2 regions of the Mesorhizobium sp. M0894 genome follow, and region 1 is predicted to be linked to the other one. Evidence: riboswitches for the same ligand, from Rfam matches in the RefSeq annotation. Region 1 holds a riboswitch; the other holds the start of a gene.
What was found. A riboswitch is a leader RNA that binds a small molecule or an ion and turns the genes downstream of it on or off. The one in region 1 is predicted to bind cobalamin.

Region 1 (6,929 bases):
AGGCCGATATTCAGCCGATGATGCCCATAATGTCGGCTTCCTTCATGATCAGAAGGTCTTCGCCATTGAGCTTGACTTCGGTGCCCGACCACTTGCCGAACAGGATACGGTCGCCGGCCTTGACGTCCAGCGGGACGAGCTTGCCGGCTTCGTCACGGGCGCCGGAACCGACGGCGATGATCTCGCCTTCCTGCGGCTTTTCCTTCGCCGTGTCGGGAATGATGATCCCGCCCGCGGTCTTGGATTCGGATTCGACCCGACGAACGACCACGCGGTCATGAAGCGGGCGGAACTTCGACTTTGCCATTTTTTATTCCTCGATGAGAATGGTGAGAACAGTTCCTCCGTCCGGCGGCGCCGGACATGGTTAGCACTCATCTTGGGGGAGTGCTAACGTGGCGCTGAAATAGTCTGGCAACTCGCGTGAGTCAAGGCGCCCGGTGAGCATCATCAGGACAATTGCTTCAAACGGATGCTTCAAACAGATACTTGACCAAGTCAACTAAATCGCTGATCTTGCCCGGAGGAGGATGCCATGACCATTCATCATCACCCAGGCAAGGAGCGGATCGACGCGGTGCGGGCCTTCAACCGCTTTTATACCCGCCAGATCGGGCTGCTCGACGAAGGGCTGCTGAAAAGCACCTTCTCGCTGACCGAGGCGCGGGTGCTCTATGAGCTGGCGCATCGCGATGGCCTGACCGCCACCGATCTTGGGCGCGATCTCGGCCTCGATGCCGGTTATCTCAGCCGGCTGCTGAAGAAGTTCGAGGAGCGTGATCTGGTCGAGCGTGCCACGATCGAGGCGGATGCGCGGCGCTCGTCGATCGCGCTGACCAAGGCCGGGCGGCAGGCCTTCGCACCGCTGAACCAGGGCTCGCACGACCAGGTCGCGGCTTTGCTCGACCGGCTTTCGGATGCCGAACAGGACAGGCTGGTCAAAGCCATGCAGACGGTGCAGCGTTTGCTGGGCGGAAGCGCCGAGCCCAAAATTCCCTATATGCTGCGGCCTCTGCAAGTCGGCGACATCGGCTGGATTATTCATCGCCAGGGCCTGCTCTACGCGCAGGAATATGGCTGGGACGAAACCTATGAAGCGCTGGTCGCCGAAATCCTCGGTGCCTTCGTCAAATCCTTCGATCCGAAATGGGAACGCAGCTGGATCGCCGAGCGGGAAGGCGAGGTCGTCGGCTCCGTCTTCGTCGTGCGCCAGTCGGACGCGGTGGCGAAATTGCGCCTGCTCTACGTCGAGCCCTCGGCGCGAGGTCTCGGCATCGGCAAGCGGCTGGTCGAGGAATGTATCGGCTTTTGCCGCCCCACGGGTTACAGGACACTGACGCTGTGGACCAACGACGTGCTCGCCGCCGCCCGCCACATCTATGAGGCTGCGGGCTTTAAATTGACCAACGAGGAGCGCCACCATTCCTTCGGCCAGGATCTGGTCGGCCAGAACTGGAATTTGGAGTTGTAGCAGCGCTTCCGGCGCTTCGGCGTCGGCCTGCCGTACCTCACCCTTTGACCGGTATCCAGATTTCCAGCCCGCCATTGCCGCTGTGCGGATCAAATTCGGGGCCGTAACGCTCGAATTCCGGCGCATCGGCGATCTCGTGCCCAGAGGCTGGCAGCCATTTGTTCCAGATCGTGTTGACCGTGCGGCGGATGGTCGAGATATGGTCACGATGGGCGAACACGGCGTATTTCTGCGCCGGCACGCGCACACGCCAAAACTCCCTCGGCAGGTCCGAAAAATCGGACACTTCGACGCCAGCGATGTAGTCGAAATTGCCGGCGTCGTCGCCGTTGACGCAGACGCCATAGGCGACGTCGCCGATCTCGCCAGGAATGTTGCCAATATAGGGGCCGAACCGCTGCCACTGCATCGGGATGCCGGCGCTGGTTTCGCAGCTGTAGCGCTCGCCGAGACCGGCGATGAGAAACGGCCGGCTGGTCTCAAAACGCGGCGGTTCGAGAGTGGCGAGAAAGGACTGGTCCATCAGGATCGGCTCCACAAGATCGAGGTTGTCGAGCGAGCCTTGTGCGCGCACCAGTTCCGGCGTGGTGCCGAACTGGTCGCGGAAGGCGCGGGTGAAGGCCTCATGCGAGGCATAGCCGGCGTCGAGCGCGACCGAGAGGATGTCGGGTGCGCCGGCGCCAAGCTTGCGCGCCGCTTCGGTCAGTCGGCGAGAACGGACGTAGCTCATCACCGAACGGCCGGTAGCCGCGCCGAAAGCCCGCGTCACATGAAAGCGCGACACCCCGCTGATCTTGGCGACATCGTCCAGCGAGACTGCTTCGGGCAGATGGCTTTCGACGAACCACAGCGCCTTCTCGGTCGGATTCATTTGGCACCTCGCATTGGCCCAGTCTCCGCATTGGCCCAGTCTTTACATTGGCCATGTCTTATATTGGCAAGATTATGGTGCCGCTTCCTGGCGGAGGCAGTTTGATCGAAATTGCGCACTGCGCAAATCGAGAGCGACGGTCGTCGGCAAGTCGCAAATCGCGCGAAAAGGCTTGACAGGAAGCGGGCAAACGTCCTTTTAAATGTAACGTTATTACATCACGAGGTCTATATGGCTCCTTCTGACAAGACTTATTGCGCTGTGATTGGCGGAAAACTAGGGTGGCTGACTGATGGTCCCCGAGTCGAAAGGCAAGGGGTGAAAAGGGAACACGGTGAGATCTTCGGATCGAGGCCGCGGCTGCCCCCGCAACTGTAAGCGGTTAGCAAAAATCCGAAGTGCCACTGGCCGGCAAGGCTGGGAAGGCAGGATGGCGCAAAGACCCGCGAGCCAGGAGACCTGCCATCAGCATGAGTTGACCGGACGGGGTGTGCCGGGAGGAGACGTGGACATCGGTCTTGTCGGCCGGTCCGTCCAGCTTCCTTCCGTCGCCATTGAGAAAGTGACGGTAAGTTGGACGCCTCCCAGCCTCTTCTTGAAGCGTGTGAACTGAGCGCGACGACGAATGGCCGGTGCCTGGTCAGCGCGGTGAGCCTTTCGATAGCGCCGGGCGACCGCCTCGCCATCATCGGCCCCAATGGCGCCGGCAAGACGACGCTGCTGCGCATGCTATGCGGTACGCTGCGGCCAAGCGCGGGAGATGTGAGATTTTCCGGACGCCGGCTGGAGAGGTTTTCGGCCGCCGAGCGGGCACTGCACATGGCGGTCGTTGGCCAGACCGACCAGCCTGATCCGCGGCTTGCCGTGATCGACTACGTCGAGCTTGGGCGCGTCCCGCATGCCGGCTTGCGACGGAGGAGCGAGCAACGCGACATCGTCATTGAAGCACTTCGCAGAACCGGCCTGCTGCCGCTGCTCGGCCGCACGATCGGCTCGCTATCCGGTGGCGAGCGGCAACGCGCCCAGTTGGCGCGCCATCGCCCAGGAGCCCAAAATCCTGTTCCTCGATGAACCGACCAATCATCTCGATCCGCGCGCCCGCAGCGACCTTCTCGAACTCGTATCGCAGTTTGGCATGACCGTCGTGGCGGTGCTTCATGATCTGTCGCTTGTCACGCCATTTGCCACCAGGGTCGCGGTGATGAACGAGGCCCGCCTGCAGGCACTTGCCAGTCCGCGCGAGGCGCTGACCAAGAAGTTGATCCGCGAGATTTTCGGCGTTGACGTGCTTTGGCTGCGCCATCCCACCGAAGACCGCGAACTCACGGTCTTCGACGTTCCGAACCGCGCCTCTTCACATCCCGATTTGACCAAGGAGCAACATCCGTGAAACGCATCGTACTGTCTTTTGCCTCCCTCCTACTTGCCCAGACCGCCTTCGCTTTCCCGGTAACCGTTGATAGCTGCGGCACGCCGCTGACGTTCGACGCCGCGCCGAAGCGCGCCGTCATCCAAGATCTGAACATGGCGGAGATGGCCTTCGCGCTGGGGCTGCAACCATCGATCGTCGGCCTGACCGGCATCACCGGATGGTATAAGGTCGGTCCGGAATTCAAGGCCGAGCAGGGCGCGATCCCGGAACTCGCGCCGAAATACCCGACCCTCGAAAACCTCGTCGCCGTCGAGCCCGATTTCTTCTTCGCCGGCTGGTATTACGGTATGAAGCCTGGCGGCGAGGTGACGCCCGATACGCTGGCCCCGCACGGTATCAAGACGCTGGTGCTGACGGAAAGTTGCGTCCATCTCGACCAGAACCGCCCCGCCGCCTCGATGGACCTGCTCTATGGTGATGTCGAAAAGCTGGGCAAGATTTTTGGCAAGGAGGCGGAGGCGGGAAAGCTTGTTTCGAACTGGAAGGCGCAGCTCGCCGATATCACGGCAAAGATCGGCGACCGCACGGGAACGCGTGTGTTTCTTTACGACTCCGGCGAAGACAAACCCTTCACATCAGGCAAGTTCGCGATCCCCAGCGCCATGATCGCCGCAGCGGGCGGCGACAACATCATGGCCGACATGCCGACGAGCTGGGGCAATACGGATTGGGAGACGGTGGCGGCCCGCAATCCGCAATTTCTTATCCTGCTCGACTACCAGGACGGCGGCTACAGAAAACTGCTCGATTTCCTGAAAGCTCATCCGGCGATGAAGGAGACTGAGGCGGTCAAAAATGAGCACTTCATTGCGCTGCGCTATGCCGAACTGACGCCTGGGCCTGCCAACATCGAGGGGATCGGCAAGATCGCCAGGGCGATGCACCCGGAAGCTTTCTGAGCTTGCGCCAGAGAGCGTTCGAATTGGCGATGACAGCAGGAGCAGCAGCGATTGCCGCTCTTGCTCTGCTGTCGATTGCCTATGGATCGACGGTCATCGCGTTGAGCGACGTGATTGCTGCGCTCGGACATGCCGCCGGGCTGGACGGAGACATCGTGTCCGGTCCGGCCGGCAAGATCCCGATTGCCAAGATCGTCCTCGATCTTAGGCTACCGCGCACGATTATGGCCATCTGTGTCGGCGCCGGGCTGGGCGTCATCGGCGCGCTGCTGCAGACGGTAACGCGCAACGACCTCGCAGATCCGTTCTTGTTCGGCCTGTCGTCCGGAGCCGCGGCCGGCGCGGTTTCCGTCATCACCATTTTTGGCGACCATTTCGGTATCTGGACGTTGCCGGTCGCGGCCTTCACGGGCGGCGTATTGGCCGCCGGCATCGTGCTTTTGCTGGTTTCGCGGGTGAGGGGGCAAGGCCCCGAACGGCTGATCCTCGCCGGGCTTGCCGTCTCGTTCATGTTCACCGCCTTGACTAACTATCTCGTCTTTGCCGGAGACCAGCGCGCCGCTCACTCGGTGTTGTTCTGGACGATGGGCGGGCTCGGGCTGGCCCGTTGGGACAATATCGAGCTGGCTGCTCTGGGCGCAGGCACCATCCTTGTTTATGGACTTTGGAACCACCGCCGGCTCGACGCTTTCCTGGCCGGCGAGAATGCCGCTGAAAGCCTCGGCGTGCCGGTTGCGCGGATGCGCAGGATGACATTTCTCGTCGCCGCTTTCTCGACGGCGATCCTTGTCTCGGTCGCAGGCGTCATAGGTTTCGTTGGCTTGATGATCCCACATCTGTCCAGGACCCTGGCCGGCCCGCTTCATCTGCGCCTGATTGCAAGCTGCGCCCTCTTCGGAGCGGTGCTGTTGCTGGCAAGCGACCTTCTCGCGCGCACGCTGTTGCCGCCGCAGGAACTGCCGATCGGCATCATCACCAGTTCGGTCGGCGCTTTCTTCGTGGTCACGATGCTCATTCGCAATCGCTCATGATGTGACTGCCATGCACATTTGCCACCCTCTGGCATAATCCGGCTCCTTGAATTATGAGCACGCTTATTATATATGTCGCTCATGGTTTCCGACGGCATCGACAGATTGGGCTTTTTGATCCACGACGTGCAGCGCCTGATGCGCAAGCGCTTCGAGGCGCGCGCCAGCGGTTTTGGCCTTTCTTCGGCGCAATGGCGGCTTCTGGTCCGCGTCGCCAAGGAGGCGGGTGTCGCGCAGGCGCGGCTTGCCGAGCTTCTCGAAATCGAGCCGATCAGCGTCTCGCGTCTTGTCGATCGCATGGAGGAGGGCGGCTGGATCGAGCGCCGTCCCGACGCAACCGACAGACGAGTGCGCATGATTTTCCCGACCGCCAAGGCGAACGCAGCCTACGCCCACGTCAAGAGCCTTGCCGGCGAGGTGTATGAGGAATCGCTCGTTGGCGTTTCGCCGGAAGATCGCCGCGTCCTGGTCAAGGCGCTGGAGACAATGGTGCAGAATCTTGCGGATGGTGAGACGCCGCCCTCGGAAAAAGTGAAGAATACGGAAGGCGCAGCAGCATGAACGCGGTAGCCAAAGTAGATAAGAATGCGGCCAAGCTGGAGATGGAAGCTCCCGCGAAGCCGGCGGCAGCTCCGGTAACGGTCGCTCCGCAGGTAGCTCCGGCGCCAGTGGCGCCGAAGAAGAAGCGTCGTGCCGGCCGCCTCCTTTTGATGTTTGTGCTGCCCGCTGCGTTGATCGCCGGCGGCAGCTATGTCTGGGTGACCGGCGGCCGCTATCAGGAGACCGAGAACGCCAATCTGCAGCAGGCCAAGGTGTCGATAGCCGCCGATACGGCGGGCCGCATCGTTCAGGTCGATATTTTCGACAACCAGTCTGTCAAGCAGGGCGACGTGTTGTTCGCCATTGATCCCGAGCCCTACCGGATCGCATTGGCCCAGGCCGATGCGGCGGTGGCCGGCGCGCGGCTCAATGTCGAGCAGCTGCGTGCGGCCTACAGCCAGGCGCTGGCGCAAGAGAAGTCCGACGAAAGCCAGGTCCAGTACGCGCAGTCGCAGTATGACCGCGCCGCCGACCTTGCCCGCAAGGGCATCAACGCCAAGTCGTCGCTGGACGAGGCCAAGAACGACCTCGACAAGGCCAAGCAGCAGCTGGCCGTGGCCCAGCAAGGGATCGTCAGCGCCAAGGCGGCACTTGGCGGCAATCCCGACATCGAGACCGACAAGCA
Region 2 (6,929 bases), on a different contig from region 1:
TCGCCGGCCCCCGTTCCTATGACGGCGTCATGGTCGAAGACGCGTTGATGGGCGAAGGCGGCCGCCGCGATGCCGAGAGCACCGACATCCGGCGGGCGCTGAAACTCTACCGGGTCGCCGACTTGCTGCTGATCGGGCTGTTCGGGGTGGTCGCAGTGGTCGTTATCTTGGCGTGACCTGCGCTCGAGATCGAGCGGAAACAAAAAACCCGCCAAGCGGCGGGTCGTTGGAGCCAGTTAGCACCATACCCAGATTAGTAGCATAGCTGCCGGCACAAAGCAAGAACAAAATTGCTGTGCCCAAAGAATAATCGCCCCAGCTTTGCGCTTCTCATTCCCTGCCTTTGACGTTCGGGGTTGGCGAAATCCGAAGCGCCATCCAATCTCCCCCCTCGTGGGGGAGATGTCCGGCAGGACAGAGGGGGGCGCGAAGGATCGCCAGCCTCTTGACCGTTCACCTGCTAATGACGGTCTGACGACGTAGTTGTCTCCGACTGACAGGCCGAGGGACAGTGCCCCCCTTTGCCCTGCCGGGCATCTCCCCCACAAGGGGGGAGATCGGCAGCTTCGCCGGCGCCGCCTGCTCCGAAACGCCCTTCCCCGATCGCCAAACCCCTCAGAACTCTATCCCTTGCTGCGCCTTCACGCCGGCGGAGAAGTGGTGCTTGGTCACGCCCATCTCGGTGACCAGATCGGCTGCCTCGACCAATACCGGCTTGGCATTGCGGCCGGTGACGACGACATGCAGGCCCTCGCGACGCGCCTTCAGCGCTGCGACCACCTTTTCGAGGTCGAGATAATCGTAGCGCAACGCGATGTTGAGTTCGTCGAGCACCACGAGGCTGATCGACGGCTCGGCCATCAGCTCGAGCGCCTTGGCCCAGGCGGCCTCAGCGGCCGCGATGTCGCGCTTCAGGTCCTGCGTTTCCCAGGTAAAGCCCTCGCCCATGGCGTGCCAGACGACGCGGTCGCCGAAGCAGGCAAAAGCATCCTTCTCGCCGGTGTGCCATTTGCCTTTGATGAACTGGACGACGCCGACGCGCTTGCCGTAGCCGAGCATTCTGAGCGCCAGCCCGAAGGCGGCCGTGGTCTTGCCCTTGCCCGGACCGGTGTTGACGATCAACAGCCCTTTCTCGACCGTCTTGGCTGCAACCTCGGCGTCCTGCACCGCCTTGCGCTTGGCCATCTTCGCGCGGTGGCGTTCCTCGTCCTTGGGATCGATGTGGTCGGTATCAGCCATGTCATTTCACCCTGAGCGGCAGCCCCGCCACCATCAAAAGCACGGTGTCAGCGACGGCGGCAACGTCCTGGTTCAACCGGCCGGCCGCGTCGCGAAACCGTCTTGCCAGCGCATTCTCCGGCACGATGCCCTGGCCGACCTCGTTGGACACCACGAACCAGGGTCCACGCGGCCGCGACAGCACATCTGCCAGCCTTCGGCATTCGGCCTCGACATCATGTTCCGCCAGCATATGGTTGGTCAGCCACAGCGTCAGGCAATCGATCAGCACCGGCTGGCCGTCAGGCAGTGCCTCGATCGCGCCGGCAAGGTCGAGCGGCGCCTCGATGGTCGTCCAGCCGGGGCTGCGGCGCGAGCGGTGCAGCGCGATCCGTTCGCGCATCTCCTCGTCATAGGCTTGCGCCGTCGCGATATAGCTCCATGGCGCCGGACAGGCACTCACCAGCCTCTCGGCATGCACGCTCTTGCCGGAGCGCGCACCGCCGATGATCAGGGTCAGCGCCCCGGCAGCGCGGTCAGGCAAAGCTGTCGTGCAGGCTGGTCGCCGTGCCGGTGAAGCGGCCGCGCACCACGCCGACGACCGCGCCGAGCACCAGCCAGAACACCAGATTGGTCAGCGTCACCGCCACCACGAACTGGTGGTGCAGGCCTTCCGGGATCGCCGTCTCGAAGCTGTCGGGCTGCGGCGCGCCAACGAAATGCGGCGCTAGGATCAACGCCACCGCAAGGATCGCCAGCGGCAGCGATCTGCGGAAGGCGAGCAGGCCGAGACCGGCGGCGGTCGCCACCACCGTTGCCCACCACCAGATCTGGCGTTGGACAAGGTCGGCCGCCGGCATCGCCGGCAGTTCCGGCGGCAGGCCGAGGCCGGGCGCCAGCGTGAACACGGCAAAGCCGGCAAGCCCCCAGAACAGGCCCTGGCGCCAATTGCCGATGCCGCCGGCGAACTCCGAAACCGCAACCAGGACCAGCGCGAAGCCGATGCCGGTGACGATATTGGCAACGACGCTGAAGGCAAAGCGTTCGAAACCGTCGGCCGGCGCCCAGCCTTCGTCCTCAGCCGGAGCCATTGCTTCAGCCGGTGCCGGCGCGGCGCTGCTCATAGCCATCGTGCCCGTGGCGGCCGGTGCCGCAGGTGCGGCGGCATGGTCATGGCCGCCGCCGGCCTGTTCGTAGACTTCCGCCTTCAGGATCAGCGGCACCGTGGCATAGGCCTGCATGCAGGCGAGAACGACGCCGGCCACGAGCCCTGCGATCGCCGCGATGAACACGACGTTGCGAAACAGTGTCATGATGTCAGCCCCTTGTCAGTGGCAGGGAAAGCCCATCGAGTGGCGATAGTCGTGGGCGGCATTGTGGACCGCATCGATGTGCGAGAAGCCGACAAAGCCCATGACGAAAATGCCGAGGAATGCAGCAAGCGCCAGCTGCATGAAACGCGACTGCGAGGAGACGGAAGCGCCGAGCGAGACGGAAGCGGTATTCATGTCTTGTCCTTTCGCCCTCCACCCGAGGGCATAGAAGTCAGTTTCCTGTCGCCGGCAGGTCTCCTGGCTCGCGGATCAGCGCCCTTCCCCACCTTCCCGAAGAAAATCTTCAGTGGCATATGGAGAGGACTACCGCACACAGTTGCGGGGGCAGCCACGGCATTGGGCAAGAATTTCGCCCGCACCGCATTCCCTCTTGGTTCCAAACGGAACCGACGACATCAGCGACTATAGGCAGAATCGCCGCGCCCGGCAAACCAAATTCCGCCGGATCGTGTGGCGAATGCGCCGCCTCGCCAAGCTCGCCGGCCGGCGCCGCAATTGACAATTCTCACAGCCGGGTGTCGGCTGGCGGATGGGGAGGAAGCCGGCATGCAACCCAGCCCGAATGAGCGCGGTCCCTATAACGGCCTGACGCGGGCCGAGCCGACGCTGCCGTCATCGGCCTATTGGGACATCGCAGGCTATCAGCGCGATCTCGAGGCCATCTTGTATCGCAATTGGCTGCTGGTCTGCCGCGAGGCCGACCTTGCCCATCCGCTGGCTTTCAGGACGTTTCGCATAGGCACGCAGGAGGTCGTCGTGCTGCGCGACGAGACCGGCGAATTGCGCGCCTTTCACAACACCTGCCGGCATCGCGGCTCGCAGCTTTGCCAGCAGAGCGAAGGACGGCTGAAGGCGCGGCTCATCACCTGCCCCTACCACGCCTGGTCCTATTCGCTGCGCGGCGATCTGGTGCGCGTGCCGTCGAAATCGCTGCCGGACGGTTTCGACAAGGCCGATCATCCGCTCTACCGCGTCGCGCTTTCGGTGTGGCGCGGTTTCGTTTTCGTCAACCTCGCGCAAGACGCTGCCGGTTCGGCTGAAACATCCTTCGATCCGGCATCCGGCAACCTCGCCAACTGGCCGCTGGAAACGCTGCTGAGCGGCCATGTGCTGCGCAAGGTTATGAACTGCAACTGGAAGATATTTTGGGAGAACTTCAATGAGTGCCTGCACTGCCCCGGCGTCCACAAGGACCTGTCGCGGCTGGTGCCGATCTATGGCCGCGGCCTGATGGGCCGGCACGACGACCCCGAATGGGCGCGCCACGCCGACAATGACGCGCCGGAATTTGCCGGCGGCTTGCGGGCCGGGGCCGAAACCTGGTCGCGCGACGGGCGCGTCCACGGCTCGGTCTTTTCGAGCCTGACGCCGGCCGAGCGTGCTGCCGGGCAGACCTATGCCACCAACTTGCCGTCGATGTTCGTCGTCGGCCATGTCGACTATGTCAGGACCGTGCGGCTGGTGCCGCTTGGGCCGGAGCAGACCGAACTCACCGCCGAATGGCTTTTTTCGCCCGAAGCGCTCGTCGATCCGGCTGCGGATATCGACAACATCGTCGCCTTCGGTACCCAGGTGCTGGAGGAAGACGCTGATATCTGCGAGGTCAACCAGAAGGGCCTGCGCTCGATGCGCCATAAGGCCGGCGTGCTGATGCCCGAGGAATATGATTTGCACCGCTTCCACAACTGGGTGCGCGAGCGGCATGCGGCGCTTGAACATCAAAGCGATTTGGGCAGATAGCGCCAAGTGACGAAGCCGCAGACCGCCGCCAGCAGGCCGAGCGTCGCGAAAACCGCGCCCAGGCCGAAGAACGCCAGCACCACTGAATAGACCAGCGGCGGCGTCAGCTCGGAAAAGTCGAGATAGGTGCGGTAGACCGCCGCCATCTGCGTCCGCTCATACGAGCGCACCGAGCGCATGAACGCGGTCGAGCCCAGCGCATCGAGCGCGATGGTGAAGAAGGCACCGCAAAGCAGCAACGCGCCGGTGACGAGCGGCGCGGCCTCGCCGACGGCGCCGGCCGCCAGCAGCGTCGCCGACATGGCGAAATAGGCAAACGTCATGGTGCGCCGGCCGCCGAAACGCTTTCCCGCCCTGCCCCAGAAGATGGCCATGAACAAAAGCGCATTGCCGGCCGAAACCAAGAGGCCACCGGCGAGCTCGCCCTCGCCGGTGATCACCATGAACAGCGGCCCATAGACAAAGAACGTCGTCCAGAAGCAGGAACGGCCGAAGGCGATCAGCCAGGCCAGCCTCAGCCTTGGCTGCGCGACGAAGCGGCCGATATTGGCCAGCGGATTGACCGGCCGCGTCTTGCCCGGGCGGATCGACGGGTTGTCGCCAAGCCGGTAGGTCCAGAACAGCGCCAGCAGGGCCATGGCGAAGGCGGCCACCGCGCTATGCGCGGCATAGATGCCGAAACGCGTGTAGAGGAAAATGCCGAGCGTCGGCCCGGCGGTCCAGGCAAGCATCGACCACGCCATGCGCAGCGACTCGGCCTGCATGAAATCGGTCTTGCGGATATGGTCCATGATGTAGAGGTTGAGCGTGATCGCCAGCGCGCTGGCGCCGATGACGCGGCAGAGCATGCCGACCGTTTGGCCAGCAAGCGTATGAGTGACGAAGAACAGCGAGCCGACGGCCAGCAGGCAGGCACCGGCGGTATAGACCCAGCGCCGGGCAAAGCGCCGGATCAGCATCGGCATGAACAGCGTCGCCGAGAGGCCGAGCATTGCCACGACCGTGTAGAGGATCGAGACGGTCTGCTCGTTGTGCAGGATCTCATAGGCCTGGATTGGGATGACGCTGGAGACGGTGGCGCGCGCGAACGATTCGACCGCATAAAGCGAGGCGAAGGTGCGTGCATCCGCCGGCCGCAAGGCCGCAAGCCAGATAGGATGGCGCACATGGGTAGCCATTGCTTTCCCCGAAGCAGAATCGCCCAAAGCAGGGTTGGAGCACAAATCTGCCGCGGCGATTCCTGGCCGGGTAACAGGAAACCGACGCCTTCACGGCAAAAAGCGAAGCCGGCCAAAGGCTTTCCGGCTCTGGCCTAAAGCGAGTTCTAATGCTGACCCGCGCCAACGTGACGCGAGGACTGCTTCTTTTGACGGTGGCAACCGTGATAGTCGTCTTGCCGGGGCTGAACCAAGACAGCGAGACCGATGAGCATCGCCACGCCGACCACCGCCGTTCAGGATCAACCGAAGGCGAAGCGCATCGCCGCCATCGACATCGCACGCGGCATCGCTTTGCTTGCCATGGCGAGCTATCATTTCACCTGGGATCTCGAATTTTTCGGCTACACCGATCCCGGCCTCACCGCCTTCGGCTGGTGGAAAATCTACGCGCGCTGCATCGCCTCGAGCTTCCTGTTCCTGGTCGGCGTCAGCCTCTATCTCGCCCATGGCAAGAAAATCCGCTGGACAGGCTTCTGGAAGCGCTTCGCCATGGTTGCCGGGGCGGCTCTCGCAATATCGCTGGTCACCCGAATCGCCACGCCCGACGGCTTCATTTTTTTCGGCATATTGCACGAGATCGCGCTCGCCAGCCTGCTCGGCCTGGCGTTCCTGCGGCTGCCGGCGCTGCTGACACTGCTTGTCGCGGCGTTTGTCATCGCGGCGCCCTTCTACCTCAGATCCGAGGCCTTCGATCATCCGGCTTTGTGGTGGGTCGGTCTATCGGCGACCAATCCGCACTCCAACGACTATGTTCCGCTGCTGCCCTGGTTCGGCGCCGTGCTTGCCGGCATCGCGGTTACCAAACTCGCCGCCACCTCCGGCGTGCTGACCCGGCTGTCGGCCATGACGCCAGGCCGCTGGGCAAACCCGCTGGTCTTCATCGGCCGGCACAGCCTTGCCTTTTATCTGATCCATCAGCCGCTGCTGATCGGCTCGGTCTGGCTGTTTTCGCAATTCATGCCGGCGCGGGTCGAAAGCAGGGAGGTGAACTTTCTGAAATCCTGCCAAATATCCTGCGAGCAGGCGCGCGACACCGAGTTCTGCTCCAGCTATTGTGCCTGCATGCTGGACACTCTCCAGGGCGAAGCCTCGCTTGACCGGCTCTACAGCAACGACCAGTCCCCGGAGTGGAAGGCGCATATTGGCGAGCTCGCCGGCACCTGCACCGCCCAAACCGAGACGGCGGAACCGAGAACGCGCTAATCGAGGGAGGACAACAATGACCGACAGTCACCCGAAACCCGTGCAGCAAAATCCTGGGCAGCCGAAGCTGGGGCACATCCCATGGCCGCCGCTGATCTATGTCGCCGCCATCATCGTCAGCGTCGCGCTAGGGTTTTTCTATCCACTGCCGTGGATCGGCGATCTTCTCGGCGACATCCTGTTCGCCGCCGGCCTTGTGGGGTTGGTGGCGGTC

Region 2: it holds a riboswitch for cobalamin, as region 1 does, so the genes downstream of both, NKH91_RS10665 (CbtB domain-containing protein) here and NKH91_RS30465 (ATP-binding cassette domain-containing protein) in region 1, are expected to answer to the same signal.

The regions. Positions count from the first base shown of each region.
Region 1 is NZ_JAMYOG010000029.1:36,896-43,824, reverse strand. Features, by position in the region: gene groES (co-chaperone GroES) at 11-307, opposite strand; gene NKH91_RS30475 (bifunctional helix-turn-helix transcriptional regulator/GNAT family N-acetyltransferase) at 536-1,471, shown strand; gene NKH91_RS30470 (GyrI-like domain-containing protein) at 1,509-2,342, opposite strand; cobalamin riboswitch at 2,619-2,823, shown strand; gene NKH91_RS30465 (ATP-binding cassette domain-containing protein) at 2,991-3,413, shown strand; gene NKH91_RS30460 (ATP-binding cassette domain-containing protein) at 3,346-3,732, shown strand; gene NKH91_RS30455 (ABC transporter substrate-binding protein) at 3,729-4,673, shown strand; gene NKH91_RS30450 (FecCD family ABC transporter permease) at 4,703-5,704, shown strand; gene NKH91_RS30445 (MarR family winged helix-turn-helix transcriptional regulator) at 5,786-6,265, shown strand; gene NKH91_RS30440 (HlyD family secretion protein) at 6,262-6,929, shown strand, end outside.
Region 2 is NZ_JAMYOG010000004.1:302,932-309,860, reverse strand. Features, by position in the region: gene cbiB (adenosylcobinamide-phosphate synthase CbiB) at 1-176, shown strand, start outside; gene cobO (cob(I)yrinic acid a,c-diamide adenosyltransferase) at 616-1,239, opposite strand; gene cobU (bifunctional adenosylcobinamide kinase/adenosylcobinamide-phosphate guanylyltransferase) at 1,241-1,762, opposite strand; gene NKH91_RS10670 (CbtA family protein) at 1,755-2,531, opposite strand; gene NKH91_RS10665 (CbtB domain-containing protein) at 2,547-2,726, opposite strand; cobalamin riboswitch at 2,763-2,958, opposite strand; gene NKH91_RS10660 (aromatic ring-hydroxylating oxygenase subunit alpha) at 3,099-4,292, shown strand; gene NKH91_RS10655 (MFS transporter) at 4,271-5,470, opposite strand; gene NKH91_RS10650 (heparan-alpha-glucosaminide N-acetyltransferase) at 5,717-6,715, shown strand; gene NKH91_RS10645 (methyltransferase family protein) at 6,732-6,929, shown strand, end outside.